Regions from separate parts of the Streptomyces flavofungini genome, predicted to be linked through region 1. Evidence: riboswitches for the same ligand, from Rfam matches in the RefSeq annotation. Region 1 holds a riboswitch; each other region holds the start of a gene.
The links. Region 1 has a riboswitch for cyclic di-AMP ahead of QUY26_RS14990 (C40 family peptidase). Riboswitches for the same ligand answer to the same signal wherever they lie in the genome.
Positions count from the first base shown of each region.

Region 2: linked by a shared signal. The riboswitch ahead of QUY26_RS00460 (LysM peptidoglycan-binding domain-containing protein) and the one ahead of QUY26_RS14990 (C40 family peptidase) in region 1 are both predicted to bind cyclic di-AMP.
Region 3: linked by a shared signal. The riboswitch ahead of QUY26_RS09215 (M23 family metallopeptidase) and the one ahead of QUY26_RS14990 (C40 family peptidase) in region 1 are both predicted to bind cyclic di-AMP.

Region 1 is NZ_CP128846.1:3,692,854-3,702,982, reverse strand. It holds gene QUY26_RS15010 (ATP-binding protein) at 1-1,273, shown strand, start outside; gene QUY26_RS15005 (LuxR C-terminal-related transcriptional regulator) at 1,270-2,016, shown strand; gene QUY26_RS15000 (C40 family peptidase) at 2,105-3,163, opposite strand; gene QUY26_RS14995 (hypothetical protein) at 3,558-3,911, shown strand; gene QUY26_RS14990 (C40 family peptidase) at 4,054-5,286, opposite strand; cyclic di-AMP (ydaO/yuaA leader) riboswitch at 5,295-5,451, opposite strand; gene pcrA (DNA helicase PcrA) at 5,728-8,235, shown strand; gene QUY26_RS14980 (M23 family metallopeptidase) at 8,368-10,041, opposite strand.
Region 2 is NZ_CP128846.1:88,297-98,425, reverse strand. It holds gene QUY26_RS00480 (amidohydrolase family protein) at 1-723, opposite strand, end outside; gene QUY26_RS00475 (endo-beta-N-acetylglucosaminidase H) at 1,071-2,000, shown strand; gene QUY26_RS00470 (TetR/AcrR family transcriptional regulator) at 2,173-2,775, opposite strand; gene QUY26_RS00465 (MBL fold metallo-hydrolase) at 2,914-3,696, shown strand; gene QUY26_RS00460 (LysM peptidoglycan-binding domain-containing protein) at 3,810-4,565, opposite strand; cyclic di-AMP (ydaO/yuaA leader) riboswitch at 4,568-4,728, opposite strand; gene QUY26_RS00455 (LLM class flavin-dependent oxidoreductase) at 5,413-6,459, shown strand; partial or broken gene QUY26_RS00450 (VOC family protein) at 6,811-7,047, opposite strand; gene QUY26_RS00445 (serine hydrolase domain-containing protein) at 7,288-8,490, shown strand; gene QUY26_RS00440 (chitinase) at 8,839-10,129, opposite strand, start outside.
Region 3 is NZ_CP128846.1:2,370,602-2,380,730, forward strand. It holds gene QUY26_RS09200 (bifunctional acetate--CoA ligase family protein/GNAT family N-acetyltransferase) at 1-2,986, opposite strand, end outside; gene QUY26_RS09205 (HPr family phosphocarrier protein) at 3,167-3,448, shown strand; gene QUY26_RS09210 (GntR family transcriptional regulator) at 3,797-4,483, opposite strand; gene QUY26_RS09215 (M23 family metallopeptidase) at 4,718-5,545, opposite strand; cyclic di-AMP (ydaO/yuaA leader) riboswitch at 5,559-5,719, opposite strand; gene QUY26_RS09220 (M16 family metallopeptidase) at 6,016-7,401, opposite strand; gene QUY26_RS09225 (M16 family metallopeptidase) at 7,398-8,774, opposite strand; gene QUY26_RS09230 (DNA gyrase/topoisomerase IV subunit A) at 9,193-10,129, shown strand, end outside.

The DNA.
Region 1 (10,129 bases):
TGTACCCATCGAAGACGAGCGGCCGCTGCGGAAGCTCTATCGCAGCGGTGAGGGCCGCCTGCTCGGCGGGGTCGCGCGCGGCCTCGCGGGCCATCTCGGGCTGCCCGTGATCTGGGTGCGGATCATCTTCATCGGCCTGTTCCTCGACAACGGCCTGGGCGCCCTGCTGTACGCGGCGTTCTGGTTCTTCGTGCCCCTGGGTGTCGGCGGGGTCGGCGGCGCCCAGCGACCGGCCGTGGTGTCCACCGAGACCTCCCCGGACGGCCGCCGCAAGCTGGTCGCGCGCAAGCCGGACAAGGGCCAGATCGTCGCGCTGCTCGCGATGGTCGTCATCGTCATGGTCTTCGTCGGCAGCGTCGACCTGGAAGGTCCGACTCAGGCCTATCTGTGGCCGACCCTGCTCGTCGCCGCCGGTGTCGCGCTGGTCTGGCGCCAGGCGGACAACGCCCGCAGGGCCCGCTGGATGGAGGTCGGCCGCAGACGGCGCACGCTGACGATCGCCCGGACCGCCGCCGGGGTCGTCCTCGTGGGCGTGGGCGTGTCCGGCATCTTCGTCCTGCGGGGCTCCGCGTCCGACCTCGGGGCCGCGCTCCAGGCGGCGCTCGCCGTGCTCGTGGGCATCGCGCTGCTCGCGGGCCCCTATCTCGTGCGGATGTCGCAGGACCTCTCCGAGGAGCGCCTCATGCGCATCCGTGCCCAGGAGCGGGCGGAGGTCGCCGCGCACGTGCACGACTCGGTGCTGCACACCCTGACCCTGATCCAGCGCAACGCGGAAAGCCCGAGCGAGGTCCGCCGTCTCGCCCGCGCCCAGGAGCGCGACCTGCGCGCCTGGCTGTACAAGCCGGAGGGCACCGGCAAGGACGAGGCGGAGGAGCCCGACACCCTCGCCGAGGCCGTGCGCCGCAGCGCCGCGGAGGTCGAGGACAAGCACGGCGTCCCGATCGAGGTGGTCGTCGTCGGGGACTGCCCGCTCGACGAGGGACTGACGGCACAGATGCAGGCCGCGCGGGAAGCGATGGTGAACGCCGCCAAGTACGGTGGCGAGGGCGGCGCGGTGCAGGTCTTCGCCGAAGTCGAGGGGGAGACGGTCTTCGTGTCGGTGCGGGACCGCGGTCCGGGCTTCGATCTGGATTCCGTGCCGGACGACCGCATGGGCGTACGAGAATCGATCATCGGCCGCATGCAGCGGAACGGCGGTACGGCGCGGTTGCGCGCGGTGCCGGGCGGCGGCACGGAAGTCGAGCTGGAGATGGAGAGGACGGCGGCGACATGAGCGACGCGACCGAAGCGGGCGGACCGGCGGAGGCCGACGCCCAGCGGGGCGGCGAGGCGGGTGGGGCCGGGGCCGAGGCCGGGCGGCGTGTGCGGGTCGTCCTGGTCGACGACCACCGGATGTTCCGCACCGGCGTGCAGGCGGAGATCGGCCAGACGGAGCGCACGGGCGTCGAGGTGGTCGGCGAGGCCGCCGACGTCGACCAGGCGGTCACGGTCATCACGGCGACGCGCCCCGAGGTGGTGCTCCTCGACGTGCACCTGCCGGGCGGTGGCGGGGTCGAAGTCCTGCGCCGGTGCGCGCCGTTGATGGCGGACGCGGAGGCCCCGGTGCGGTTCCTCGCGCTCTCGGTGTCGGACGCGGCGGAGGACGTCATCGGGGTCATCCGGGGCGGTGCCCGCGGCTATGTCACCAAGACGATCACCGGCACGGACCTGGTCGACTCGATCTTCCGGGTCCAGGAGGGCGACGCGGTGTTCTCGCCGCGGCTGGCGGGCTTCGTCCTGGACGCGTTCGCGTCGACGGACGCGGCGCCGGTCGACGAGGACCTGGACCGCCTCACGCAGCGCGAGCGCGAGGTGCTGCGGCTCATCGCGCGGGGGTACGCGTACAAGGAGATCGCCAAGCAGCTCTACATCTCCGTGAAGACGGTCGAGTCCCATGTCTCGGCGGTGCTGCGCAAGCTCCAGCTCTCCAACCGGCACGAGCTGACGCGGTGGGCGACGGCGCGGCGCCTGGTCTGACGGCGGGGCATCGGACGGCCCAGCGCGGCCACCCCACGGACGGGTGGATCACCCACGGACGGGGTGGCTCACCCCACGACAGGATGGCTCACCCCACCCGCGTGGCCCCCGCGAACGGCATCTGGTCGATGGGCGCGAGCCGCACCGGCGCGCTCGGGTTCGGGGCGTGGATCATCTTGCCGTCGCCGACGTAGAGGCCGACGTGGCTGATGCCCGAGTAGAAGAACACCAGGTCGCCCGGCTGGAGTTCGGCCCTTGAGACGCGTCGGCCGGCGTCGATCTGGGCGTACGTCGTGCGCGGCAGGGAGACGCCTGCCGCGCGGTACGCGGCCTGGGTGAGGCCGGAGCAGTCGAAGGCGTTCGGGCCGGTGGCGCCCCAGACGTAGGGGCTGCCGAGAGCTTTGTAGGCGTAGGAGACGGCCGCCGCGGCCCGGGAGCCGACGGCCTTGGAGGCACCGGGGGCGGGGCCGCGGGGGGCCTCGCGCGAGGCCCGGTCGCTGTCCCCGGCCGCCCCGTCCGCGGCGAGGCGGGCGCGCTCCTCGCTGGTGAGCCGCGCGAGCAGCCGCTTGGCCTCGGCGAGCTTGCCGGTCACGGTCTTCTTGTGCTTCCGCAGGTCCGCCTGGCGGGACTTGAGGTCGTCGAGCGTGCCGTCCGCCTCGGTGTGCAGCTGGTCGAGCTCACGGATCTGGTGGCGGACGTCGGTGACGGTGGCGGCCTGGCGGTGGCCCGCGCGGTCGGCGCGCGAGGCTCGTTCGAGGAACTCGTCGGGGTCGGAGGAGAGCGCCAACTGCACCGACGGGTCGACGGCCCCGGTGCGGTACTGCGCGGCGGCCAGGGCGCCCAGGCCCTGGCGGGCCGTGTTGAGCTTCTCGGTCCTGCGGGCGGCCTCGTCGCGCAGGTCGGTCAGGGACCGCTCGGCCTTGTCGGCCTTCTCCTTGGCGCCGTTGTACTTCTCGGTGGCGACCTCGGCCTCGCGGTAGAGCTCGTCGACCTTGTCCTTCACCTCGCTGGGAGTGAGCCGGGGTTCCGCGTGTCCGGTGCCCTCGAAGGCGGTCGCGGTGGCGGCCGACGCGAGGGCGAGGGTGGCGGCCGTACGGGCCGTATGGCCGCTGAGCGAGCGCTGCTTGGGCTTGCGGTGCGCTGCCACGGAGGCTCCACGTCCTTCCTTGTGGCCGGGGCCCTCACCGGTGCCGCCGCGCCTGATGCCGCTGGAGTGCCGGTCCGACGGCGCTCGCACAGGGGAGCGGGACGCCGTCGGACTTTCGGCGGAGGTGGCCGACTGCCGCCCTGGACGGGGCGGCGGTGGGGAGCCGGTCACCTGGCAGAGGACGCTAAACCTGACCGTCACCGGTTCGTGACCCGATGTGCGCTAACGACGGATGAGTGGCGCCGAGTGAACGGATACGAGCGGCCGTGCCGGGGCGCGGTGGCGGGTTTCGCGGCCCGCGTGACCGAGGTGGCGTTTGTGGCCCGCGTTCCCCGCGGCGGGTGATATGGCCCCGCCCGGACCGAGCCCGGGGCCGGGAATTAGGCTCCGCCCCATGGACGTACTCATCCATCTCTTCGTCGGCCTGCACATCATCGGCATCGCCTCGCTCCTGGGCGGCTTCCTGACCCAGATGAAGGCGATGGGCGAGGGCGCGGCCCGGTTCAGCCCCGCGATGCTGCACGGCGCGTTGACCATGTTGATCACTGGTGTCGCCCTCGTCGGGTTGAACCAGGCCGACGACAACACGGTCAACAACCTCAAGATCGGCATCAAGCTCGCGCTGCTGATCGTGATTCTCGGGCTCGTGTACGTGAAGCGGGACGAGGAGAAGGTCGACAAGGGGATGTTCGGGGCGGTCGGCGGCCTCACGACGGCGAACATCTTCATCGCGGTGCTCTGGACGTGATCAACGTCCGCTGACAGGGGTGACAGGAGGCACAGGAGCGGCAGGAGTGACATGAAAAAGCCCCGCACGCACGCGTGCGGGGCTTTTTCGTACCTCTACGTAGACAGCGGTTTACGCACGCTGCGCGCAGAGGGGCAACGGTTCACGCGGGCCGGACCACGCTGTGGATCGGCATGTAGTAGATCGACTCGACGCGGACGTTCGCGCCCGGCTTCGGGGCGTGGATCATCTTGCCGTCGCCGATGTAGATCCCGACGTGGCTGATGTCGTCGTAGAAGAAGACCAGGTCACCCGGCTTGGCCTGGGAGGTCGGGACGGTCGTGCCGACCTTCACCTGGTCCCAGGTGGTGCGGGGCAGCGAGATCCCCGCGGTCTTCCAGGCCGCCTGCGTGAGCCCGGAGCAGTCGTAGGAGCCGGGCCCCGTGGCACCCCACACGTAAGGCTTGCCCATCTGCTTCTCGGCGAAGGCGATCACCTTCTCGGCCTTGGCCGCGTAGCCGCTGCCCGTACCCGCGTCCGAACCCGAGCCGGACCCCGTGTCCGAGCCCGAGCCCGACCCGGAACCGTTGTCCGCCCCGGAGTCCGAACCGGACCCCGAACCCTGCTCACGCTCCCGCTCGCGTCGCTCGGCTGCCTCCTCGGCCTTCCGCTCGCGCTCCTCGGCGGCCTGCTTGCGCGCCAGCTCGGCCGCCTTGCGCTTGGCGGCCTCCTCCTTGCGCTTCTCGATCGCCGCGAGCCGCGCCTTCTCCTCGGCGGTCAGCTTCGACAGGAGCGAGCGGGCCTCGGTCAGCTTGGTCTGGACGGTCTGCTTGCTCGTCCGGAGGTCGTCGCGCGAGTCCTGCAGCGACTTCAGGCTCTTCGTGGCCTTGGCACGCTGTTTGGTCGCCGCGACCTGCTGGGTCTGGTAGTCGTCGACGGCCTTCTTCTGGCGGCTGGTGAGTCGGTCCGCGAGGTGGTTCTGGTCGAAGAAGCTTTTGGGGTCGTCGGCGAGCATCATCGCGGCGGTCTCGGAGACGGCACCGGTGCGGTACTGCGCGGCGGCGAAGGAGCCCAGCTCCCGCCGGGCCTCGTTCAGCCGGTCCGTGCGCTTGGCGATGTCGTCCAGGAGCCGGTCGGCCTTCTTGCGCTGCTTGTCGGTGCGCTCCTTGGCCGAGTTGTACTTCTGCGTGGCCACCCCGGCCTGCTGGTAGAGGTCGTCGACCTTCTTCTGGACCTCTTCGAGGCTCGGCTTGCCCGGCTCGGCGGGGGCGGACGGCGCGGCGTTCGCGCTCTGCGACAGCAGGGCCACCGACGTCAGGGCGGCGGTCGTGATGCCGAGGGCGGGGGTCGTGCGTACGAGGGCTGAGCGGCTGCGCGGCTTGCGGTGCGACGCCAAAGCTGGCGACTCCTTCCGTGGACCGCCTACCGGGTTAGCTGTCGGGTTCGGGCGGTTGCTTCGGAAGGCTGCCCTACCGTTCCGCACGCCGTACGGAACGGATTCACCCCAAAGAACGTGGTGGGTCCCCGGCTCCGAACGCGTCGGACTCGGCGGAGGCCGCGCGGGACCGGCGGGGATCGCCGGTGGGGGGACGTGCGGCCCGCGCAGCACGCTAGCCAACTCCCGTGGCGCGAGGGAAGGATGATGTTCGATATGCCCGATACATTTTCGTGACTTTCCGAGGCCCTTGGCGCCGCCCTGGCGCGCGGAGCCGGGACCGTGGCACAGCGTGACGGGCCGGGCGCGGAGCGCGGGCGTGGCCGAGAACCGGGCGGGCTCCGGGCGGCCTCGCGGAACCCGGGGCGGGTTGTCAGTGGGGCCGCCTAGACTCGGGAGGCGATGAGCAGCCTCTTTGACGACAGCTTCCTGGCGGACCTCAAGCCCTCGCAGGGCCACGACGAGGAGCCCCCGCCGCCGCCCGAGGACAGCGCTCCGGAACCCATTCCGGACGACCTGTTCCACGGGAAGTTCGACGCGCCCGCACCCCGGGACGCGTACTACCGCGACGGTGCCCCCCGCCCCGCGATCGACCCGGCGGCGCTGCTCGACGGCCTGAACGAGAACCAGCGCGCGGCCGTCGTGCACGCGGGCTCCCCGCTGCTCATCGTCGCGGGCGCGGGATCCGGCAAGACGCGGGTGCTCACCCACCGCATCGCGTACCTCCTCGCGGAGCGCGGCGCGCACCCCGGCCAGATCCTCGCGATCACGTTCACGAACAAGGCCGCGGGCGAGATGAAGGAGCGCGTCGAGCAGCTCGTCGGCCCGCGCGCGGGCGCGATGTGGGTGTCGACGTTCCACAGCGCGTGCGTGCGCATCCTGCGCCGGGAGTACAAGAAGCTGGGCTTCACGTCCTCGTTCTCGATCTACGACGCCGCGGACTCCAAGCGTCTGATGGCCCTGGTCTGCCGTGACCTGGACCTCGACCCGAAGAAGTTCCCGCCGAAGTCCTTCAGCGCCAAGATCTCGAACCTGAAGAACGAGCTGATCGACGAGGAGGACTTCGCCGCCCAGGCCGCCGACGGCTTCGAGAAGACGCTCGCCCAGGCGTACGCGATGTACCAGTCGCGCCTCCGCGAGGCCAACGCCCTCGACTTCGACGACCTGATCATGACGACGGTGAACCTGCTGCGCGCCTTCCCGGACGTCGCCGAGCACTACCGCCGCCGCTTCCGCCACGTGATGGTGGACGAGTACCAGGACACCAACCACGCCCAGTACGCCCTCGTGCGCGAGCTGGTGGGCCCCTCCGGGGAGGGCGGTGACCCTGGCGAGCTGTGCGTCGTCGGTGACGCGGACCAGTCCATCTACGCCTTCCGCGGCGCCACGATCCGCAACATCCTCCAGTTCGAGGAGGACTACCCGGACGCGACCACGATCCTCCTGGAGCAGAACTACCGCTCCACGCAGACGATCCTGACCGCGGCCAACGCCGTCATCGAGCGCAACGAGAGCCGCCGCCCCAAGAACCTGTGGACCAACGCGGGCGCGGGCGCCCGCATCACCGGGTACGTGGCGGACACCGAGCACGACGAGGCCCAGTTCGTCGCCGACGAGATCGACCGCCTCACCGACGCCGGCGAAGCCAAGGCGGGCGACGTGGCGATCTTCTACCGCACGAACGCCCAGTCCCGTGTCTTCGAAGAGATCTTCATCCGCGTCGGCCTGCCCTACAAGGTCGTCGGCGGTGTGCGGTTCTACGAGCGCAAGGAAGTCCGCGACGTCCTCGCGTACTTGAGGGTCCTCGCCAACCCCGAGGACGCCGTCCCGCTGCGCCGCATTCTGAACGTGCCGAAGCGCGGCATCGGCGACCGCGCCGAAGCGATGATCGACGCCCTCGCGCAGCGCGAGAAGATCTCCTTCCCGCAGGCGCTGCGCCGCGTCGACGAGGCGTACGGCATGGCGGCCCGCTCCACGAACGCCGTGCGCCGCTTCAACACGCTCATGGAGGAGCTGCGCACCGTCGTCGAGTCCGGCGCGGGCCCCGCCGTCGTCCTGGAGGCGGTCCTCGAGCGCACCGGCTACCTCGCCGAGCTCCAGTCCTCCACCGACCCGCAGGACGAGACGCGGATCGAGAACCTCCAGGAACTGGCCGCCGTGGCCCTGGAGTTCGAGCAGGACAACAACGCCGCCCAGGGGGCGGGAGCGGAGGCCGCCGCCGATGCTCCCGAGGCCCCGGAGGGCGCCGCGCCCGCCGGGTCCCTCTCGGACTTCCTGGAGCGCGTCGCCCTGGTCGCCGACTCCGACCAGATCCCCGACGAGGACGACGACGGCTCCGGAGTCATCACGCTGATGACGCTGCACACCGCCAAGGGCCTCGAATTCCCCGTCGTCTTCCTGACCGGCATGGAGGACGGCGTGTTCCCGCACATGCGCGCCCTCGGCCAGGTCAAGGAGCTGGAGGAGGAGCGGCGCCTCGCGTACGTCGGCATCACGCGCGCGCGGGAGCGGCTGTACCTCACCCGGTCCTCCCTGCGCAGCGCCTGGGGCCAGCCGTCGTACAACCCGCCGTCGCGCTTCCTCGAGGAGATCCCGGAGACCCATCTGGACTGGAAGCGGACGGGATCCGTCGGCGCGCCCGCGTCGTCCGGGCCCGCCGCCGGGGTCGCCGCCTCGCTGTCGTCGTCGCGCTCCCGCGCGGGCGGCGCCCAGGGCTTCGCCACCCGCCGCGCGTCGGAGAAGCCGGTGGTGTCGCTCGCCATCGGCGACCGCGTCACGCACGACCAGTTCGGCCTCGGCACGGTGGTCGGCGTGAAGGGCACCGGGGCGAACGCCGAAGCGACGGTCGACTTCGGGGCGGAAAAGCCGAAGCGGCTCCTGCTGAGGTACGCGCCGGTGGAAAAGCTGTAGCCCTCACCCGGAGTAAGAGAGACACTCTAGGGGCAACTCCAGCGACGGGGGCTGGAGTTGCACCCTTCGGGGTGCACACCGGCACGGAGGGCTCGCGTCGTGCCTTCAGGCCACGTCGGGTCGAGCTCGGGGTTACGTCGGGTCGAGTCCGTGGCTGCGCAGCCACGACAGCGGGTCTATCGCCGAGCCGCCGCCCGGACGGACCTCGAAGTGCAGGTGCGGGCCGGTGGAGTTGCCGGAGTTCCCGGAGAAGGCGATGGTCTCGCCCGCCTTCACGGGCCCGCTCGCGATCTTGTGCGTGGAGAGGTGGCAGTACCACGTCTCCGTGCCGTCCTTCGCGGTCACGATCGCCATGTTGCCGTAGGCGCTGTTGTACTTCGTGGAGACCGTGCCGTCCGTGGCGGCCTTGACCTCCGTGCCGTACGACACCGGGAAGTCGATCCCGGAGTGCGCGGACATCCAGTTGACGCCCGCCTGGCCGTAGTAGGCGCTCAGGCCGCGCTGCGCGACCGGCAGGGAGAACTTCGGCCGCAGCCGCTCCTTGCGCGCGGCCTCCGCGACGGCCGCCTTGTGCGCGGCCACCTTCTGGGCCTTGAGGTCGATGCGTTCCTGCGTGCGGCTCGCGCGGTCCGCGAAGTCGCCCGCGTCCGCGGAGAGGTTCGCCAACTGCGTGTCGAGCTTGTTGTTGGCGGTGGACGGCTTCACGGTCGCCGGGTCCGGGGCGGACGCCTGGGTGTCCTTGCCGTCGTCGCCCCCGCCGAGACCGCTGACGGAGGCCGCGGCCACACCGGCGACGCCCATCACACAGGCCGACGGCACGGCGATGGTGAACAGCGCCGAACGCTTGGCGGGGGAGCGGCGCGAGCGGGACCGGCCGCGCGGCACGGCCGACCGGGCGGAACGCGAGCGCTCCGTGCGGGCCACCGGCGCGTGGTCGTCGTCGGTGGCGCGCTCGTTGTCGGGCCGGTCGCCGTACTCGGCGTGCTCGGCGCCCGCTTCGACGCTGCCGAGCCGGTCGTCCGGGGCCTCGTCGGGCAGGAACGCGTGCGTGGCGTCGTCGCTGTCGTACGCCGGGTCGCCGGAGGCGTACGCCTCGGCGCTCAGGGCTGCGGTCTCGTACGGGTCCTGGGCGGCGTAACCATCCTGCGGATCGTAGGCAGTGTCGCGCGCTTCGAAGGCGTCGTGCTGCTGGGGGACGCCGTACGCGTCGTGCTGGTGCGCGGGTTCATAGGCGTCGTGCTGCGCGGTGTCGTACGCGTCGTGGCCGCTGGAGTTCCAGGCGGTGGCGTCGTACGCGCCGGTGTCGAAGACCTGCGTGGCCCACTGGCCGGTCGCCGGTGACTCGTTCCAGGCGGTGGCGTCCCAGGTGGCGCCGGAGGCGGGGCCCGGCTGCGAGGGAATGTCCGACAACGGCTGGAACCCGGCGCCCCAGGCGGCCGTGTCATGGCTGCCGGTGTCGTATCCCGGCTGGGCGGCGTACGCGTCGTACGTCAGGGTCTGCTGGGTGCCGGTCGTGGACCACTGGCCGGTGTCGTGGTCGCCGGGCAGGTCGCCGAAGAGCGGGTCGGTCGCGAAGCCCCCGCCGGGGACGGCGAAACCGGAACCGGAAGTATCGAAGCCGCCCGTTGCGTCATAGCCGCCAGGGGCGTTGAAACCGGTGGCGGAGAAGGAGTCGGTGGAGTAGCCGTCGTACCCGGTGAGGCCGACGTGCTGAGCGCCCTGCTGGTCGTAGGACCCATAGGGGGCGTAGTCGGCGTCGGGTGCCGAGGCCGGAGCGGGGGTCTCCGACGGGTGACGGTCGTTCACCAACTTCTCTTTCGCCTCGACAGCATGGGCTGGCAGAGCAGTGCCGCGACTGTACCCGGCGGTACGCGGGCGCGACAATCTTCGCCAG
Region 2 (10,129 bases), 3.6 Mb from region 1:
CTTCCAGGAGGCGCGCAGCGAGTCGATGCTTCCCCTGCGCGCGTGCACCGCGACCTGGGCGGACGCCAGCGGCAGCGGGTCCAGGAGGCGTTCCTTGACCGTGCGGACCTGATCTTCCGCGCCCTTGGCGGAGGCCATGGCGTACACGAAGCGCAGACCCGCGTCGTCCAGCGCCTGCACGTAGCGCTCGCTCGACGCGTACGGCATCGCGTGCACCCAGTCGACCAGGGTGGTCACCCCCGCCTGGAGCGCGTCGAGCGCCGCCAGGCGCACGAAGGCGTACATCCCGGCGGGGTCGATCTTCGGCAGCGTCGACAGGTTGCACGACTTGAGCCAGCCGACCAGGTCCTGGTCCGAGCAGCCGCCCCGGATGCTGGACTGCCACAGGTGGTTGTGGATGTCCACGAACCCCGGCAGCACGAAGCGGCCCGAGACGTCCCGCACCCGGGCGCCCCGCGGCGCCTCCAGCTTCCGGCCGACCTTCGCGATCCTGCCGTGCTGCAGCAGCACATCGGCGTCCTTGAGCAGGCCGAGATCCCCCTCGCCGATGCGGGGATCCATGGTCAGGACGAGCGCGGCGCCCCGCAGGAGGGTGGCCTGCCCGGGCCGCTCGGGCGCGGCGGCCGCGGGACCGGCGGTCCTGGAGACAGCGGCCAGAGAAAGACCACCGGCCCCGGCGAGAAGGCTGCGACGGTTGAGGCGCAAGGGGTTCTGGAAGGTCATTGTGACGTTATACCGCTGGACGTCACGCGATCGACAGACGGCATGAAGACCACAGGCCAAGAAGGGAGTTCCGCGGTATGGACGCCGCCAGCAGGGCCGTGCGGCAAGCACGGCCGTGCGGCGCAACAGCCCCACAGCCCTGGCCTGTTCGGGAGCCAGGTCTCCGGTTCGAGTCGTGCGCGGCGCCCTGGTGCGGGCGTCGGGGTGTGACGCGACGTGCGTGAGAGTCGTGAAGAGTTCGCGCGAGATTCTTGGGATTCGGTCACAGGAGCGGAAAACTCGGAGGGCTCACTCGGCGCTTTCGAACAGGTCGGGCGCCGCTTCACGCGATGGGAGATCGATCAACGATGTTCAGTCTGGTACGGAGCAGAGTGCGGACGGCCGCGCTCGCGCTCTCGGCCGTCACGGCCCTCGCCCTCGGCACGACCGCCATGACCGGCGCGGCGGCGGCCCCCGGCCCCGCTCCTGCTCCCGCGAAGCAGGGGCCGACCTCGGTGGCGTACGTCGAGGTGAACGACAACAGCATGCTGAACGTCGGCAAGTACACCCTCGCCAAGGGCGGCGGCAACGTCTTCGACGTCGCCGTGATCTTCGCGGCGAACATCAACTACGACACCACCAAGAAGGCGGCGTATCTGCACTTCAACGAGAACGTGCAGCGCGTCCTTGACAACGCTGTCACGCAGATACGGCCGCTGCAGCAGAAGGGCATCAAGGTCGTCCTGTCGGTGCTCGGCAACCACCAGGGCGCCGGTTTCGCCAACTTCCCGTCCCAGCAGGCCGCGTCGGCCTTCGCGAAGCAGCTGTCGGACACCGTGACCAAGTACGGCCTCGACGGGATCGACTTCGACGACGAGTACGCCGAGTACGGCAACAACGGCACCGGCCAGCCCAACGCCAGCTCGTTCGTGCACCTGGTGTCGGCGCTGCGCGCGAACATGCCGAACAAGATCATCAGCCTCTACAACATCGGCCCGGCCGCCTCGCGCCTCTCCTACGGCGGCGTCGACATCTCGTCGAAGTTCGACTACGCCTGGAACCCGTACTACGGCACCTGGCAGGTCCCCGGCATCGCCCTGCCCAAGTCCAAGCTGTCGCCCGCCGCCGTCGAGATCGGCAGGACCTCGCAGAGCACGGCCGCGAACCTCGCCCGCCGCACGGTCAGCGAGGGCTACGGCGTCTATCTGACGTACAACCTCAACGGCGCCGACCGCAGCGCCGATGTCTCCGCGTTCACCCGGGAGTTGTACGGCAGCGACGCCGTCTACACGCCGTAGGACCCCCCGCCGGAAAGCGGGTTCGCGTGTCCGGCGTGCGGGGCGGGAACCCGCGGACATGAGCTGAGTCGGCGCGGCCGCTCATGGTTCGGCTTCTCGGCTCACCGGCAGCACAAGGGAACGCCCTCGCTCGGCGGATGTCCTGTCCGTCGACCGAGGGCGTTCTGCGTGACTAGACCTGGTCCAGGGCTCGTTCGATCGCACGCCGGGCCCGGCTCGCGGCCGTCGGGTCGTGCTGGAGCTGCAGGGCCGCGTTGAGTGCGAGCCCGGCGGCGACGATCTCGAAGAGGGCCTGGTCGACGTCGAACCCGGCGGGCAGCTCGCCGTTGTCCACCGCCGCGGCGAGATCCGCCCGCAACTGCTCCCGCCAGCGCGACCACACCTCGGCCACCGCGTCCCGGACCCGCCCCGGGCGGCCGTCGTACTCGGAGAGCGCCGCGGTCATCAGGCAGCCGCCGGGCAGCAGCGGTGCTTCCAGGTAGTCCACGGAGTTGGCGCACACCGCGCGCAGCCGCCGCAGGCCCGGCTCCTCGGCCAGGGCGGGCTCGACCACCCGGTGCCAGAAGTCCACGAACGCCTTGTCCAGCGTGGAGATCTGCAGCGTCTCCTTCGTGCCGAAGTGCTTGTGCACCCCGGACTTGCTCATCTCCAGCTCCTCGGCGAGCCGGCCGATGGTGATGCCGTCGAGGCCTTCCTCGGAGGCGATCTCGGCGGCGCGGCCGAGGATCCGTCCCCTGGTGGCCTGCGCGTCTGCCGCTGAGCGTCGTGGTGACATGCGGCAAGGATAGCGTACGACCGTACGCTATTGATTTAGTGAACGTGCGTACGCTAAATTCCGTCGCGCCGACCGGAAAGCGCCGGGACGAGCCGGAACGAGCCGGAACGAGCCGGAACCAGGACGAAGGAGTTCGGGATGCGGGTGCGACGACTGGGCTGGGCAGGACTGGAGATCGAGGCGGACGGGCAACGGCTGCTGATCGACTACGTACGGGACCTCACCCCGCTGTTCACCGGGTGGAAGCCCGGCACGGGGCTCGTGGAGCCGACCGGGAGGGCCGACGCCGCGCTGGTCACCCACCTGCACCGCGACCACACCGACGCCTCCGCGCTCGCGGACGTGCTGACGCCGGGGGCGCCGGTGCTGCGACCGGCGCCCGGGTACGGCGACGAGGTGGACAACGTGACCACGCTGTCGGCCGAGCGTGAGCTGGCCCTGCACCGGCTGGCCACCGAGACCGTGGACGCCTGGTGCACCCGTGGTCTCGGGCCGTTCCGTGTCACCTCGGTCCCGGCCGTCGACGGACTGGGCGACCCACAGCTCAACTGGGTCGTGGAGGCCGACGGACAGCGGATCTTCCACGGCGGCGACACGATGTTCCACGGCTCGTGGTGGCTCATCGCGCGCCGGTTCAGCCCGTTCGACGCGGTGTTCCTGCCCGCCAACGGCCCCGTGGTCGACGCGCCGCACCTGCAGCCGCCGAGTCCGCTGCCCGCGGCGATGGACCCCGGGCAGGCGGCCGCGGCCGCGAAGATCCTCGACGCCCGACACGCGGTGCCCGTGCACTACGAGCCGGAGCAACCGGACAAGATCCCGGGCTATGTCGAGGTCACCGACCCGGAGGAGGAGTTCCGCGCGCACGCCGGGCGGCGCGCCCGCGTCCTGGCCGTGGGGGAGTGGCTGGACCTGGCCGACTGAGCCGGTGCCACGGCGTGACCCGGACGTCGAACGGCCGGCAGTCGGTCCCGGTGGGACGGGGATCCGGACCGCGGTCCATGCCCGTGCCGCCGAAGTGACCGGCCGGACGCGCCCTAGTAGGGCCCGTTGACGTTGTCGATGGAGCCGTAGCGGTCGGCTGCGTAGTTGCAGGCCGCGGTGATGTTGGCGACCGGGTCGAAGCTGTCCATCGACGTGCCGGGCAGGCGGTACGCGGCGAAGGTGGGGTCGATGACCTGCAGGAGGCCCTTGGACGGGGTGCCCGCGGCTGCGTTGGAGTCCCAGTTGTTGGTGGCCAGGGGGTTGCCGGAGGACTCGCGCATGATGTTGCGGTGGATGCCCTCGTAGGAGGCGGGGATGCCGTGCTGGGCCAGGATGTCGAGGGACTCCTTGATCCAGCCGTCGAGGTCGTTGGTGTACGACTTCTTCGCCGGGGCCACGGCGGGCTCGGCGGCGGACGCGTTGTCGCGCTCGGAGCGGTCGGCTCGCCCGCTGTCGGCGCCCGCCTTCTGCGCGGGCCCGGCCGCGCTCTTCCCGCCGAGGGTGAGCTTGAGGCCGGGGCGGATCATCGCGGGGTCGTCGCCCAGGGTGGCGCGGTTGTCCTCGTAGAGCTTCTTCCAGCCGCCGCTCAGGGAGTGCTCCCGGGCGATCTTGGAGAGGGAGTCACCCGCGACGACCACGTAGGTGGCGGGTGCGGCGGCGGGCTGGGCGACCGCGGCGGGCTGCGCGGCGGCCGCGTCGGTCGCGCCGAGTACGGGGAGCGCGAGCACGGCGCCGCCGGTGCCTGCGGCGGCGATGCCCCGGCTGAACGGGCTGGACTTGGGGCGACGGTGCTTTCCCTTTGCGGGCATGACACATTCCTCTCCGTCGCCTGCGAGGTGAGCTGTCGGGTTCGGACGGGAGATGTCCGGCCGCACGTGGGCGTGCGACTTCACCCCGAGCCGTTCCGGGATCCGGATCGGCGTCTTACCTGGGTCCCCCGCTCCTGCCGTGCGAAGTGAGTGTGTGGGTGGGGAGGGATTCCGGACAGCGGCAGGATTCGGCGTTCCATCCGGATGGACGGTGACGTTAAGCGAGAAAGCACGGACGGAACAAGGCCGGAAATCAACCAGGAAAAGAACGAGGTCCTCCCCTGGCGGCCGCAATGCCTCACGCCCTTTGATCCAATAGCCCAACTTTCTTTGCGCGGAACGGAAATGCGCTCCATGCTTCCGGGCGGCGCGCAGTCTTCGGCGTGACCCATTTCACTGGAACGAGCCCGGGCTGGAATGCGTCTGCGCGACGCGAGGGAGCGTGCTATTCCGTACGAGCGTCACTCAATGCGGGCAGCGCTTCACGTATGCCATGAATGAAGCGGAAAGTAGATTCTCCGAGCAAATTGGACAAAGTGTCGAGCCTTGCTCGATTGTGCGCTGCGCCGGGCGGGTCCGTGCGCTGCCCCGGGCGGTCTGCGCGCTGCCCCGGGCGGGTCTGGGTCTGCGAGGAGAACGGGCGCTTCAACGCGTCCATGAATGACTCTCGCGATGCGTGTCCGATGTGTGGAAACGGGCCGGGGCGGGAAGGCCACGTTCGTCGTCCACCCCGGACTCGGCCGACACCCCATCGACCGTTCCTGCCGGTGAAGAGCAGCGGATTCAATGCCTCCGCGCCGCTGGCCAGTTGAGAAAGTCACCTCACTCGACGGCGAGGAGAGTCGCCTTGCGGACCGGAATCGTCACGACGGCAGGGCCGGGCGCGGAACGCCTGGCCGCCCGCGCGGAGGAACTCGGCTTCGACAGTTTCTGGGTGTATGACTCACCGATGGTCCACGGCGACCCGTTCGTGAGTCTCGCGCTCTGTGCCTCGTCCACCCACCGGATCAGGCTCGGCATCGGCGTCACCTCACCGGCGCTGCGTGCCGCGCCCGCGGCGGCGGCGGCCGTCAGCAGCCTCAACGCCCTGGCCCCCGGCCGGATCGTCTGCGGGGTCGGCACCGGCAACACGGCACGCCGTACGCTCGGCATGCGGCCCACGAAGACGGCGGAGCTGGAGTCGTTCACGGCGGCCCTGCAGGACCTCACCGCGGGCCGCGAGTCGGACCACCGCGAAGGGACCCGGTCGAGCAGGGTGCGATTCCTGCACGTCGGGCCGTACGTCAATACCGAAGCTCCCGTGGAGTTCGTCGTGGCCGCGTTCGGACTGAAGGCCGCCGCGGTCGCCGGCCGACTGGGCGCGGGATTGATTTCCTTCGGGTTGCACGACGCCGCGGCCTGGTCCGCCCTCGGCCAGGCCCGGCGGTCGGCGGCGCAAGGCGCGGGCAGCGCCGAGAAGGCCCGCTCGTACCTCATGTCCTCCCTGCACGTCCTCGCCGACGGAGAGGACCGCTACGGCGATCCCGTCAAGGACTCGGTGGGGCACATCGCACTGAGCGCACTGATCCTCGGCGCGGAGAACCCCGACTTCCGCGCGACCCTCCCTCCGGAGGAGGCCGCGGCCGTCGACCGTCTTCTCCACCTGCGCGGCACCACCCCCACCGACCCCAGGCTCCACCAGGCGCTCTACCGCAACTACCTGGGTCGCATTTCCCCCGAGGACCGCGAGCTCATCGTGCCCTCCCTGGTGGACAAATTCGGCCTGGTCGGCACCAGGTCCGAGATCGCCGAACGGATCACCGCGCTGGAGAAAGCGGGGGTGGACGAACTCGTGATCCAGCCCGTCGTGGACCCGGAAACCGAAATGGCCGAGCTGGCAGGGCTGTTGGCCTGACGATTCTCACAGGTCTCACGGGTGCGACAGGCATTCATCCGCCCGAAAAGTGTTCCCGCGGAAGCTCGGACCTCGCGAGTACCTTCGCGACTTCCGGTTGGTTTCGGCGCGCTCTGCGGACGGGCCGACCGCAGAGTTACCTTCTCTTCGCCGGGCTCCGACCGGGCCGTGTTGCCCCTCATGCTGGACAACTCGGTTCCGGAACCCGGGAGATGACGTTTCTCGGTCCCCGCTCCCTGATCCCCAGTGCGCAATTGTCTCGCCCGGAATGGCTCGATTCTCGTTCGGAAAGGGGCGGCAAAGGGAGTACTGGTCAGGGGTGTGGATATCGCGTCATGCGCAGGTGGCCCGTCATGTGCGGTCGTGGAGTGTGAGCTGGTAGCCGTCGGGGTCGGCGAAGGTGAAGGTCCGCCCGAACGGGCCGTCGATCGGCGCGGAGACGATGGTGTGGCCGTCGGCGAGCAGGGCGTCGTGAATGGCCTGCGCGTCCGTGGCGTGGAGCCAGATCGCGGCGCCGATGCCGGGCCGGCCGGACGCGGCGACTCGCCCCTCGGTGACGCCGACAACGTCCTGCCGCAGTCCGAGCGCGGCAACACCTGGCACACCTGAGGCCCTGAGCCCGCCGCCTTCGAACTCCCACCCGGGGCACGCACGGCATCGTGCCCCGGTGGTACGTGGCGGAACCCCGGCGGGTCCCTGGTGCTGTTCGCGTAGTACCACGGTCCCGTCCTGACCCGCCTGCTCAACCGTGCACCGCGAGGCCGACGTCACACGAACCACAGGGGCACACCCGCCCCTTCGGAGACGTCGACCTGAAAGGCACCACCCATGAAGCAGCGGACCGCAGCACGTACCACCTCACTCGCGATGGCGGTGGCCGCACTGGCGGGGGCAGTCGTCCCTTCGGCGCACGCTGCGGAGCGGACGGACCGCGGACACGAAGCGACCCGGGCCGCGATGCGTGCGCTGGTCGAGCAGGGGAAGCTGCCCGGAGTCGTGGCCAAGGTCCGAGAGGGCAACAGGAAGTGGTCCGCCACGGTCGGATACGCCAACACCGCCACGGGGCGCGAGCGGTCGACCGCGGAACACTTCCGCGGAGCCAGCACCACCAAGACCTTCATCGCGACCGTCCTGCTCCAACTGGAGGCGGAGCGGAAGCTGAACCTGGACGACAGCGTCGAGGCATGGCTGCCGGGCCTGGTCCAGGGCAACGGGTACGACGGCGCCAAGATCACCCTGCGCAGACTGCTCAACCACACGAGCGGCATCGCCAACTACACCGACGACCCCACCATCGCCCACAACTCCACCGGCCCCGGCTTCCCGGCCCACCGGTACGACACCTACACCCCCGAAGAACTCGTGGCGGCCGCCCTCAAGCAGCCGCCGCACCCCGACCCGGAGAAGTCGCCGCTGTACTCGAACACCAACTACGTGATCGCCGGGATGGTCATCGAGAAGGCGACGGGCCGCAGTTACGCGCAGGAGGTCACCCGGCGCATCATCGACCCGCTGAAGCTGCGCGGGACGTCGTTCCCCGGGACGGATCCCCGGATGCCGAAACCGCACCCCGTCGCATACTCCCGGCTCCACCAGGAAGCCCCCGACGCCGAAGTGGTCGACGCCACCGAGCAGAACATGACCTGGCTGGGCGCGGCAGGGGACATCATCTCCACCCCCGGCGACCTCAACCGCTTCCAACGCGCCCTGATGCGCGGCGCGTTGCTGCCGCGAGCCCAGATGAAGGAGATGCTCCACGAGGTACCGGACGGCGAGGTCTTCGGATACGGCCTCGGCGTCGAGTTCGCGAAGCTGTCCTGCGGGGTGCGGGTGGTGGGCAAGACCGGGCGCACGAACGGCTCGCTCTCGGCGATGGTCGGCACGGCGGACGGCAAGCACCAGCTGACGTTCAACATCAACGGCGACTGGCTGCCGAACAGCTCGCTCTACACCAACGTGATCGAGGCCGAGTTCTGCGGCAAGATCCCGGCACGGGCCGGGCAGGAGTGGCGCCGAGGTTCAGGATCCTGACGTGGCGCGATGACGTCGCCCCGCCGGCAGGGGGTGCGGGCGGGGCGCTCGCAGCCAGGCAGAACGTGCGGCTGACCAGTGCGACCAGGAAGGGAACTTGACGCCCGTTCGCTACCAGCTGGTGATGGACTGTGCCGATCCCGACCGACAGGCCCACTTCCGGGCCGCCGCACTGGGCTACGCACTCGCTCCCTCGGCTCCGGAAGGCAGCGGGTACGCCGTGGGCGGACGCGGACAGCGGTTGCCGCCCCGACCACCCGAGCAGAGGCAGCCCGGCCGGGGCCGCACATGCCCGGAGGGGCGGACGGACCGAACAGGGTCCGTCCGCCCCTCCGGGGCGTTCGCTTGCTAGGGGAGGCTGTGCACCTTCGGGCCGACGGCGTTCGACCACGCGTGGCCCGCCGTCGCGTCCCAGTTCGTCGACCACGTCATGGCGCCGCGCAGCGACGGGTACGTCTTCGACGGCTTGAAGGAGCCGCAGCCGGTGCCGCGGGTCAGGCAGTCGAGGGCGTTGTTCACGACCGACGGGGCGACGTAGCCGCTGCCCGCGCCGCGCGTCGACGCCGGGACGCCGATCCCCACCTGCGACGGGTCCAGGCCGCCCTCCAGCTGGATGCAGGCGAGCGCGGTCAGGAAGTCCACGCTGCCCTGGCTGTAGACCTTGCCGTCGCAGCCGAGCATGGAACCGCTGTTGTAGTACTGCATGTTGACGACCGTGAGGATGTCCTTCACGTTCAGCGCCGTCTGGAAGTACCCACCGGACGTGGACTGCATGTCGATGGTCTGCGGTGCCATCGTGAGCACCATCTTCGGGCCCGCCTTCGCCGAGAGCTGGCGCAGCGCCTTCGTCATGTAAGTGGGGTTGATGCCGTTCTCCAGGTCGATGTCGACACCGTTGAACCCGTACTCCTGCATCAGGGCGTAGGCGCTGTTGGCGAATGCCGTCGCGGAGGCGTCGCTGTTGACGGAGATGGTGCCCTTCTCGCCGCCGACCGAGAGGATCACGGACTTGCCCGCGGCCTTCTTCGCGGCGATGTCCGCCTTGAAGTCGGCGGTGGAGGCGTAGCCGACGGCCGGGTCCAGGTTGAAGGTGATCTGCCCCGGAGTCGGGGTGGCGTCGGCGAACGACACGGCGATGATGTCGTACTGCGAGGACACGTCCCGAATCTTCTGCACGGTCGCGCCGTTGTTGAAGTTCTGCCAGTAGCCGGTCACGGCGTGCCGTGGCACGGTGCCGTCGCCGCCACCGTCGCCCTTGGGCGTTGTCACGGACACCGCCGTCGACTTCGCCGATTCACCCGCCGCGTTCGAAGCGCTCACCTGGAAGCTGTACGTGGTCTCCGGTGTGAGGCCGGTGACGGTCGTGGAGGCGCCGCTGGACGAGGCGACCTTCGTGCCGTCGCGGTAGACGGTGTACGCCGTCGCCGTGGACGACGGCGTCCAGGACAGGTCCACCGACGTGGGCGTCTTCGTGCCCGCCGCGAGGCCGGCCGGGACGGGCGGTATCTCGACCGGGTCGGTGCCGCCGCCCCCGTCGGGTCCGAAGACGCTGACGTCGTCCACGTAGTACGCGCTCTGCCCGTACCAGCCGTGCGTGTACACGGTGACGGACGTGGTGTTCGCGCCGGTGGTGAAGCTG
Region 3 (10,129 bases), 1.3 Mb from region 1:
CGGGGGTGTCCACGGGGGCCGAACCCCGCCAGCCGAACAGGAGCGGGGCCGTCCGGATCGACCGGACGAGGTTGCCCGCCTCCCGGTCGGTGACCGGAATCAGCCGGTGCGCGGTGTCGCCGAGCAGTTCGGAGGCCGCTCCGGCGAGCCCGAAGGACAGCACGGCACCGGCGACGGGGTCGTGGCCCGCGCGCACGACGGTGTCCACGCCGCGGGCCACCATGGCCTGGACGACGGGGCGCAGCTCGGCGGGCCTGCCGAGGGTGTGGGTCAGCTCCCGGTAGGCGCGCCGCAGTTGTTCCTCGTCGGCGAGGTCGAGGCGGACGCCGCCGAGGTCGGGGCGGTGGCGCAGGTGGGGCGCGGTGGTCTTGAGGGCGACGGGGTAGCCGGCCTCGCGCGCGGCGCGGACCGCGGTGTCGGCGTCGGGGGCGGCCAGGGCCCGGCGCACGCCGATGCCGTACCGCGCGAGCAGGTCGTGGGCGTCGTCGGCGTCGAGGGTGACCCCGCGGACGTCGTCGGCCTTGGCCAGGAGGCGCTCGATCAGTTCGCCCGCGCCCTGTTCGTCGATGTCGTCGTACTCGGGCACCTTGCCGGGCTCGGCGATGTCACGCCGCCACTGGGCGTACTTGACGGCCTCGGCGAGCGCGCGGACGGCCCGCTCGGCCGCGGGGTAGGCGGGGATGCGGTGGTGGGGCGGCGGGTCCGCGCGGGGGGTGGGGCCCGGCCGGTCGGCCCGGGGCGGGGGTGCGCCGGGTCCGGCCTGGGGGCGCGGTGGAGCGGGCGGGGGTGTCGGTGCGGTGGGGGCGGCGGGGTGGGCGAGGTCGGTCGGGTGGGCCGGGCCCGCTGGGTGAGCCGTGTCCTCCGGGCGAGCCGGTCCCGACAGGTGGCCCGGGCCCGCCGCGCGGGCCGCGTCCCCTTGGGGGCTCGATCCCCGCGCACGGCCCGTGTCCCCCTGGTGACCCGACCCCACCGGATGGACCTGGTCTCCCTGCTCCGTGACCGCCGCCGCGCGCGGCCCCGTGCTCGCCGCCGCGGACAGGGCCTTCGCGAGGCCGCCCAGCTCCACGTGCACGACCGTGACCGGCTTCGTGGGGCAGCTCGCGGCGGCGGCGCGCAGGGCCGTCGCCAGGGACTCGTCCTCGCCCTTGCGGCCGGCTTCGCCGAGGGACGGGATGACGGTGACGACGACCGCGTCACAGCCCTCGTCGGCCAGCGCGGCGGCGAGCGCGGTGCGGAAGTCGTCCGGGGACGCGGAGGTCGTCAGGTCCAGGGGCGGCAGCGGCCGCAGGCCTTCGGCGACGCAGGCGTCGTACGTGAGCAGGCCGAGCGACTCGGAGTTGCCGAGGATGGCGACGCGGGGCCCCGCGGGCAGCGGCTGCCCGGCGAGGAGCAGTCCGGCGTCGACGAGTTCGGTGACGGTGTCCACGCGGATCACCCCGGCCTGCCGCAGCAGCGCCGACACGGTGGCGTGCGGGAGGCGGGTGGCGGCGCCCGCGTGGCCGGTGGGCGCGATGCCGCTGTGCCGGGCGCCCTGGACGACGACGAGGGGCTTCACGGCTGCGGTGCGGCGGGCGAGGCGGGTGAACTTGCGGGGGTTGCCGATGGATTCGAGGTACATCAGGGCGACGTCGGTGTCCGGGTCGTCGTACCAGTACTGGAGCACGTCGTTCCCGGAGACGTCCGCGCGGTTGCCGGTGCTGACGCACGTCGACAGGCCCCACAGGCCCGAGCCACGGCGGTGCAGCCGGGACAGGAGGGCGATGCCGATGGCGCCCGACTGGGTGAACAGGCCGAGGCGTCCGGCGGGCGGCAGGTCCGGCGCCAGGGAGGCGTTGAGGCGGGTCTCCGGAGAGGTGTTGATGACTCCGAAGGCGTTCGGTCCGATGATGCGCATCCCGTAGGAGCGTGCTTGGCGGACCAGTTCACGCTGCCGTTCGCGTCCCTCGGGGCCGCTCTCGGCGTATCCGGCGGAGATGACGACGAGCCCCTGGACGCCGTGTTCGCCGCAGTCGGCGACGGCCTGGGGGACGCGTTCGGCGGGGACGGCGACGACGGCGAGGTCGACGGGGTCGGCGATGTCGCGCACGGAGCGGTGGGCGGGCACCCCGTCGATGTCGGTGGCCCCTTCGGGGAGGGCACTGTTCACGGCGTACAGCCGCCCCGTGAAACCGGCTCCCAGGACGTTGCGCAGAATGCCGCGGCCGACGCCGTCCGGGGAGCGGCCCACGCCGATCACGGCGACGGAGCCGGGCGCGAGGAGGCGCTGCACGGAGCGGGCCTCGGCGCGCTGTTCACGGGCGCGCTGGACGGCCAGGGAGCGGTCGGTGGGTTCCAGGTCGAGTTCGAGGCGTACGACGCCGTCCTCGAAGCTGCGCCGCTGCTGATAGCCGGCGTCCGTGAAGACCTTGACCATCTTGGTGTTGGCGGGCAGGACCTCGGCGGCGAAGCGGCGGATGCCGCGCTCCCGGGCGACCGCCGCGATGTGTTCGAGGAGCGCGGAGGCGACGCCGCGGCCCTGGTGGGCGTCCTGGACGAGGAAGGCGACCTCGGCCGTTTCAAAGGGGGCGGGCGCGGAGCGCCCTCCGGCATGGGTGGTGGGGGGAGACGGGTGGGCGGGCGCGGAGGCGGGGCGGCCCTGGGCGTCGATGCGGTCGAAGCGGACGGTCGCGATGAACTCGCCGCCCACGGTGGCCGCGAGGCCCACGCGGTCCACGTGGTCGTGATGGGTGAAGCGGCGCACGTCCTTGGCGGACAGGCGGGGGTACGGAGCGAAGAAGCGGTAGTACTTCGACTCGTCGGAGACCTGCTCGAAGAAGCTGACCAGGCGGTCCGCGTCGGCGGCGGTGATGGGCCTGATCCGGGCGGTGCCCCCGTCCCGCAGCACGACGTCGGCCTCCCAGTGGGAGGGGTAGGGGTGCTGATCCGCGGGGGCGGGCGCGGCGCTGTCCGACGAGGTGTGCGCTGGGCCGTCCGCCGGGGTCTGCATGGGGCCAGAGTACGGGTCGCGCGGCCGCCCGGGCCGGGGCAGTGTAGGAGTGGTCGAAGAGACGGCCGGGTAGGGGTCGTACGTCCGTGGTGCGAGGTGACGGACGTCCGGCGGGAGCATCCGGGTCGGCATGAGATAGTGGTCTAGACAAGTGTGAGACACCTGGAAGGGCAGCAACACATGGCTGAGCGCCGCGTCAACGTCGGCTGGGCCGAGGGCCTCCACGCCCGGCCCGCCTCCATCTTCGTCCGCGCGGCCACGGCCGCCGGCGTCCCCGTGACGATCGCCAAGGCCGGCGGCAGCCCGGTCAACGCCGCCTCCATGCTCGGGGTGCTCGGTCTGGGCGCGCAGGGCGGCGAGGAGATCGTGCTCGCTTCGGACGCCGAGGGCGCGGATGCCGCTCTCGACCGCCTGGCGAAGCTGGTCGCCGAGGGGCTCGAGGAGCTTCCCGAGACCGTCTAGTGCGCCTGGCGCTCTGTACGCAGAGAACGCCGCCCGGCACATACGCGAGGGGCCCGTCCTGAATGCAGGACGGGCCCCTCGCGTATCCGGCACACGTCTCATGACGCATGGACAGCCGCCCGACCGGCGCATATGCGGTCACCCCACCGGCACCTGTGCGGCCGACTGACAGCACATATGCGGTCGACCGACCGACACATATGCAGTCGCACATCCAGCACCCATGCAGTCGCACATCCGGCGCGCATTCAGCACATATTCAGCGTCCATTCGGCGCATATCCGAAGTCGAAATTCAGGTAGCGAAAGGCGACCGCGGACACGTCCCTATTTGTATACGGCGCCGCCGTTAATTCCGAGCGCTCACCGTGTTGACGGCATGTTGCGAATCCCTCACACGCCCGGCGCGGGGGCCGGTCCGCGGCCGGTGCGCCACGGGGGCGCGCTCGGCGTGCAGCGCGGTGAGCGTGCGGGCCCGCTCCGCGTCGCCGCGGGCCACGGCGTCGACGACGGCGGCGCGCTCCGACCAGGTCTGCGCGGGGGCGGCCTGGGGCTCCGCGACGTACATCCAGGCGATCTTGTGGCGGAGCTGGGTGAGCAGGGCGATCAGACTGGGGCTCGACGAGGCCTGTGTGAGCGTCTCGTGGAACCAGCCGTCGAGCGAGCGGAGGTCCTCGGAGCCGCCGCGCCGGGCGCGTTCCTTGCCGAGCCGGACGAGCCCGCGCAGGACCTTCAGATGGGCGTCGGTGCGGCGCTGGGCGGCGCGGGCGGCCGCCAGGGGCTCCAGGAGCGCGCGGATCTCCAGGAGGTCGGCGGCGTCCTGCTCGGTGGGCTCGGCGACGCAGGCGCCCGCGTGCCTGCGGGTGACGACGAAGCCCTCGGCCTCCAGCGTGCGCAGCGCCTCGCGCACGGGGACGCGGGAGACGCCGTAGCGGCGGGCGAGCAGTTCCTCGGTGAGGCGCGTGCCGCGTTCGTAGACACCGGAGACGATGTCGTCCCGGATGGCCGTGCATACCGAGTGCGCGGGAATGCGCATGACGGACCTCCGTTTAAATGCCCGCGAAACGCGTCGGCCGACGCGTCGAATGGCGCTCGTTCAACGACTCCATCGAGCCTGCCGCCATGAACTCTATTGCAGAAGGCCGGGTTTTCCGACGGGAGGGCGGAATCCATGGATATCTTTTGGCCAAAGGGGCGCACATGCACAGGAAAGCCCCGGCTCGGTGAGCCGGGGCTTTCCTACGTCCGGGAGGTTCCCCGGCATCAGGATTCAGACGTTGACGCCGTGCGAGCGGAGGTACGCCACGGGGTCGATGTCGGAGCCGTAGTCGGCGCCGGTGCGGGCCTCGAAGTGCAGGTGCGGGCCGCTGGAGTTGCCTGTCGAGCCGGAGAGGCCGATCTGCTGGCCCGGGGTGACCGCCTGGCCGACGGTGACGCTGAGGGACGACATGTGGCCGTACTGCGTGTACGTGCCGTCGTTGTGGCGGATCACGACGTTGTTGCCGTAGGCGCCGCCCCAGCCGGCCTCGACGACGGTGCCCGCGGCGACCGCCTGGACCTGGGTGCCGGACGCGGCGTGGAAGTCGACGCCGGTGTGGCTGCCGGAGGACCACATGGCGCCGCCGGTCTTGTAGCCGGTGGAGACGTAGCCGCCCTCGATCGGCGCGACGTAGGAGCCGAGGCGCTTGCGCTCGGCCTCGCGGGCGGCGCGCTCCTTGGCCTCGCGCTCCTTCTTGGCCTTCACCTTCGCGGCGGCCTCGGCCTTCCGCTTCGCCTCGGCGGCCTTGCGCTTGGCCTCGGCGGCCTGGGCGCGGGCCTCGGCCTCGGCCTTCTTCTGGGCGGCGGCCTCGGCGGCGGCGTGCTTCTGGGCCGCGGCCTGGGCGTCGACCTCGTCGGCCAGGGAGTCCCCGACGGAGACGGACTGGGTGAGGCCGGTGTGCGCGTACTCCGCGGAGCTGCCTTCGGCGGCGAGGGCCGGAGCGGCCAGGCCCGAGATGACCCCGGTGGTGGTGAGCGCGGCGACGCCCGCGGCGCTTGCGGTCGTGCGCGAGATGCGGCTCGGACGGCGGTGCTTGCCGGTCGGGCGGGTGAACGCCATGAAGCGGCTGATCCTTTCCTTCCTTCTCGCCTACCGGGTTAGCTGACGGGTTCGGAGCAGGAAGGTCTCCTACGGGCTCCTCGCCTCGCGGCAAGGGGTCCGATTCACCCCAGGGACGTGTGGGTCCCCGGCTCCCCTGGCTCGCGCCGTACGGGGACTCGGCGATGACTGTCCGGTGCCGCGGGCGCGGCTTACTGCCTGACGGACAGCCGGACCGACGCTAAACGTCTCATCTTTCAATCGACAAACGAATCAGGCCTTTTGTAGCGCACGCCACAGCGCAGACGAGCAACCTCCATGCCAATTCGGACATATGGCGGCATGCAGGGACCCCAGCGGCTTCCTGAGCCACTGGGGTCCCTGTTCTTACGAGGCATTGATGACGCTATGTCCGGCTTTACGACAGCGGCTCGCCGCCGCCGGTCCGGCACCGCCGGTTCACACCCCGTCCCCGCCGTCCGTCCCGGCAATCAGCCGGTGACCACCGTCACTTCACCGATGCCGAGCGCCTTGACGGGCTCCTCGATCTGCGCGGCGTCGCCCACGAGGACCGTCACCAGGCGGTCCTCCGGGAAGGCGCTCACGACGGCCGCGGTGGCCTCCACGGTGCCCGTCTGCGCCAACTGGCGGTACAGGTGGGCCTGGAAGTCGTCCGGCAGGTTCTGCTCGACCTGGTCGGCGAGGGTGGCGGCGACGGCCGCCGCCGTCTCGTACTTCAGCGGGGCGACGCCGACGAGGTTCTGCACGGCGACATCGCGCTCGGGGTCCGTCAGGCCCTCCGCGGCGAGTGTGCGCAGGACCTTCCACAGGTCGTCGAGGGCCGGGCCCGTGTTGGGGGTGTCCACGGAGCCGCTGATGGCGAGCATCGCGGCGCCCGTTCCGTCCGGGGCGGAGCGCAGGACCTGGGCGAAGGCGCGCACTCCGTAGGTGTAGCCCTTCTCCTCGCGCAGGACGCGGTCCAGGCGCGAGGTGAGGGTGCCGCCCAGGCAGTACGTGCCGAGGACCTGAGCGGCCCACACGCGGTCGTGCCGGTCCGGGCCCACCCGGCCGATGAGCAGCTGCGTCTGGACGGCGCCGGGGCGGTCCACGATGACGACGCGGCCCCGGTCGTCGGCGGTCACCGGGGGCACCGGGCGCGGCTCGGCCGCCCCGCCGGTCCAGGCGCCGAGGGTGTCGGCGAGGACGGCGTCCAGGTCGATGCCGGTGAGGTCGCCGACGATCACGGCGGTGGCCGTGGCGGGACGGACGTGCCTCTCGTAGAAGGCGCGTACGGCCGCCGAGTCGATGGCCGAGACCGTCTCCTCCGTGCCCTGGCGCGGCCGCGACATGCGCGCGGAGGCCGGGAAGAGCTCCTTGGAGAGTTCCTTGGCGGCGCGGCGTGCCGGGTTGGCGGCCTCGTGCGGGATCTCGTCCAGGCGGTTGCGGACCAGGCGCTCGACCTCGCTGTCGGCGAACGCGGGCGCCCGCAGGGCGTCGGCGAGCAGGCCGAGCGCCTTGGGCAGCCGGGAGACGGGCACTTCCAGGGAGACCCGGACACCGGGGTGGTCCGCGTGCGCGTCGAGGGTGGCACCACAGCGGTCGAGCTCGGCGGCGAACTCCTCGGCGGAGTGCTTGTCGGTGCCTTCGGAGAAGGCCCTCGCCATGATCGTGGCGACGCCGTCCAGGCCCTTCGGCTCGGCGTCCAAGGGGGCGTCGAGGTGGATCTCCACGGCGACGAGCTGCTGGCCGGGGCGGTCGCAGCGCAGCACGGTCAGGCCGTTGCCGAGCGCGCCGCGCTCGGGGGCGGGGAAGGCCCAGGGCCTGGCGCTGCCCGCCTGGGGCTGCGGGTGGAACTGCATCGTTGCGGCCTCGGTCACTTCGCCGTCTCCTCGTCTTCCTCGTCGGTGCCGGCGGCGCCTTCGGGGCCGGTGTCGTCCGCGTCCTGGGGAGCGATGGGTTCGTACACGAGCACCGCGCGGTTGTCGGGGCGCAGGCGGGCCTTGGCGACCTCCTGGACCTCCTCGGCGGTGATGTCGAGGACGCGCTGGACGGCGGTGAGGGCGAGCTGGGGGTCGCCGAACAGGACGGCGTACCGGCACAGTTCGTCGGCGCGGCCCGCGACCGTGCCCAGCCGGTCCAGCCACTCGCGCTCCAACTGGGCCTGGGCGCGCTCCATCTCCTCCGGCGTGGGGCCCTCCGCGGCGAACCGGGCCAGCTCCTCGTCGACGGCGGCCTCGATGACGGGGACCTCCACGTCGCCGGACGTCTTCACGTCGAGCCAGCCGAGGGAGGGCGCGCCGGCGAGGCGCAGCAGCCCGAAGCCGGCGGTGACCGCGGTGCGGTCACGGCGCACGAGGCGGTTGTACAGGCGCGAGGACTCGCCGCTGCCGAGGACCGTGAGCGCCAGGTCGGCCGCGTCGCACGCGCGCGTGCCGTCCTCCGGGAGGCGGTAGGCGGCCATCAGGGCGCGCGCGGGGACCTCCTCCTCGACGACCTCGCGCAGCTCCTTGCCGATGCGCTCGGGCAGCGAGCCGTCGCGCGGGGGCTGCTTGCCGTCGTGCGAGGGGATGGAGCCGAAGTACTTCTCGACCCAGGCGAGCGTCTGCTCGGGGTCGATGTCGCCGACGACCGAGAGGACCGCGTTGTTGGGCGCGTAGTACGTACGGAAGAACTCCCGCGCGTCCTCGAGGGTGGCCGCGTCCAGGTCGGCCATGGAGCCGATGGGCGTGTGGTGGTAGGGGTGACCCTCGGGGTACGAGAGGGCGGTCAGCTTCTCGAAGGCCGTGCCGTACGGAACGTTGTCGTAGCGCTGGCGGCGTTCGTTCTTGACGACGTCCCGCTGGTTCTCCATCGACTCTTCGTCGAGCGCCGACAGGAGGGAGCCCATGCGGTCGGCCTCCAGCCAGAGGGCGAGCTCCAGCTGGTGGGTCGGCATCGTCTCGAAGTAGTTGGTGCGCTCGAAGCTGGTGGTGCCGTTCAGCGAGCCGCCGGCGCCCTGCACCAGCTCGAAGTGGCCGTTGCCCTGGACCTGCTTCGACCCCTGGAACATCAGGTGCTCGAAGAGGTGGGCGAGGCCCGTACGGCCCTTGACCTCGTGGCGGGAACCGACGTCGTACCAGAGGCAGACCGCGGCGACCGGGGTCAGGTGGTCCTCGGAGAGCACCACGCGCAGGCCGTTGGCCAGCCGGTGCTCGGTCGCTGTCAGGCCGCCGGAGCCGGCCTCGGCTGTGGCCGTGTGACCCATGGGCATGTACGTCCCTTCGATCGCGAAATCCTCGATAAGTGCTGCCAAGTCCTGCCACTGTAAGCAAGGCCTCGGACCCCTGGCGAAGTTCCCGCTCCGCCCTCGGCGTAGTCGGGTTTCGCCCTCGGCGTGATCCGCCGCGGGTGCGGACGCCGTCCGGCCGGGCGGGTGAGCCGCGGAGGCGGTGGGACCGGTGGGGCGTGCGCTCGGCGCGGGCGCGCCGTGGGGGCGCCGCCGCGGGGTCGATGCGGGTGGGGCGCGCGGCCGGTGGGCGTGCGGCGCGTGGGCGGTACGGGTGCGGCGCGCGGTTGACGCGCGCTCGGGGCCCGCCCACTACCGGGTCGTGGTCGGCGTTGTCAGTGGGACAGTCCACAATGGTCGGCGTCAGATCCCGCACTTTGTTGGTGAAGGAGCCGCAGCAGCGATGGCCCGCCGCAGCACGAAGACCCCGCCGCCCGACGACTCGTTCGAGGAGAAGATCCTCGACATCGACGTCGTCGACGAGATGCAGGGCTCCTTCCTCGAGTACGCCTACTCCGTCATCTACTCCCGCGCCCTGCCCGACGCCAGGGACGGCCTGAAGCCGGTGCACCGCCGCATCGTCTACCAGATGAACGAGATGGGCCTGCGCCCCGAGCGCGGCTACGTGAAGTGCGCCCGCGTCGTCGGCGAGGTCATGGGCAAGCTGCACCCCCACGGCGACGCGTCGATCTACGACGCCCTGGTGCGCATGGCGCAGCCCTTCTCCATGCGCCTCCCCCTGGTCGACGGCCACGGCAACTTCGGCTCCCTCGGCAACGACGACCCGCCCGCCGCGATGCGGTACACCGAATGCCGCATGGCCGACGCGACCTCCTTGATGACGGAGTCCATCGACGAGAACACGGTCGACTTCGAGCCGAACTACGACGGCCAGGAGCAGGAGCCGGTCGCGCTCCCCGCGGCGTATCCGAACCTCCTGGTGAACGGCTCCTCCGGCATCGCCGTCGGCATGGCGACGAACATGCCGCCGCACAACCTGGGCGAGGTCATCGCCGCCGCCCGGCACCTGATCAAGCACCCGGGCGCCGACCTCGACACGCTCATGCGCTTCATCCCGGGCCCGGACCTGCCCACGGGCGGCCGCATCGTCGGCCTGTCCGGCATCAAGGACGCGTACGAATCGGGGCGCGGCACCTTCAAGATGCGCGCCACGGTCTCCGTGGAGTCGGTGACCGCGCGCCGCAAGGGCCTGGTCGTCACGGAACTGCCCTTCTCCGTGGGCCCCGAGAAGGTCATCTCCAAGATCAAGGACCTGGTCGGCTCGAAGAAGCTGCAGGGCATCGCCGACGTCAAGGACCTCACCGACCGCCAGCACGGCC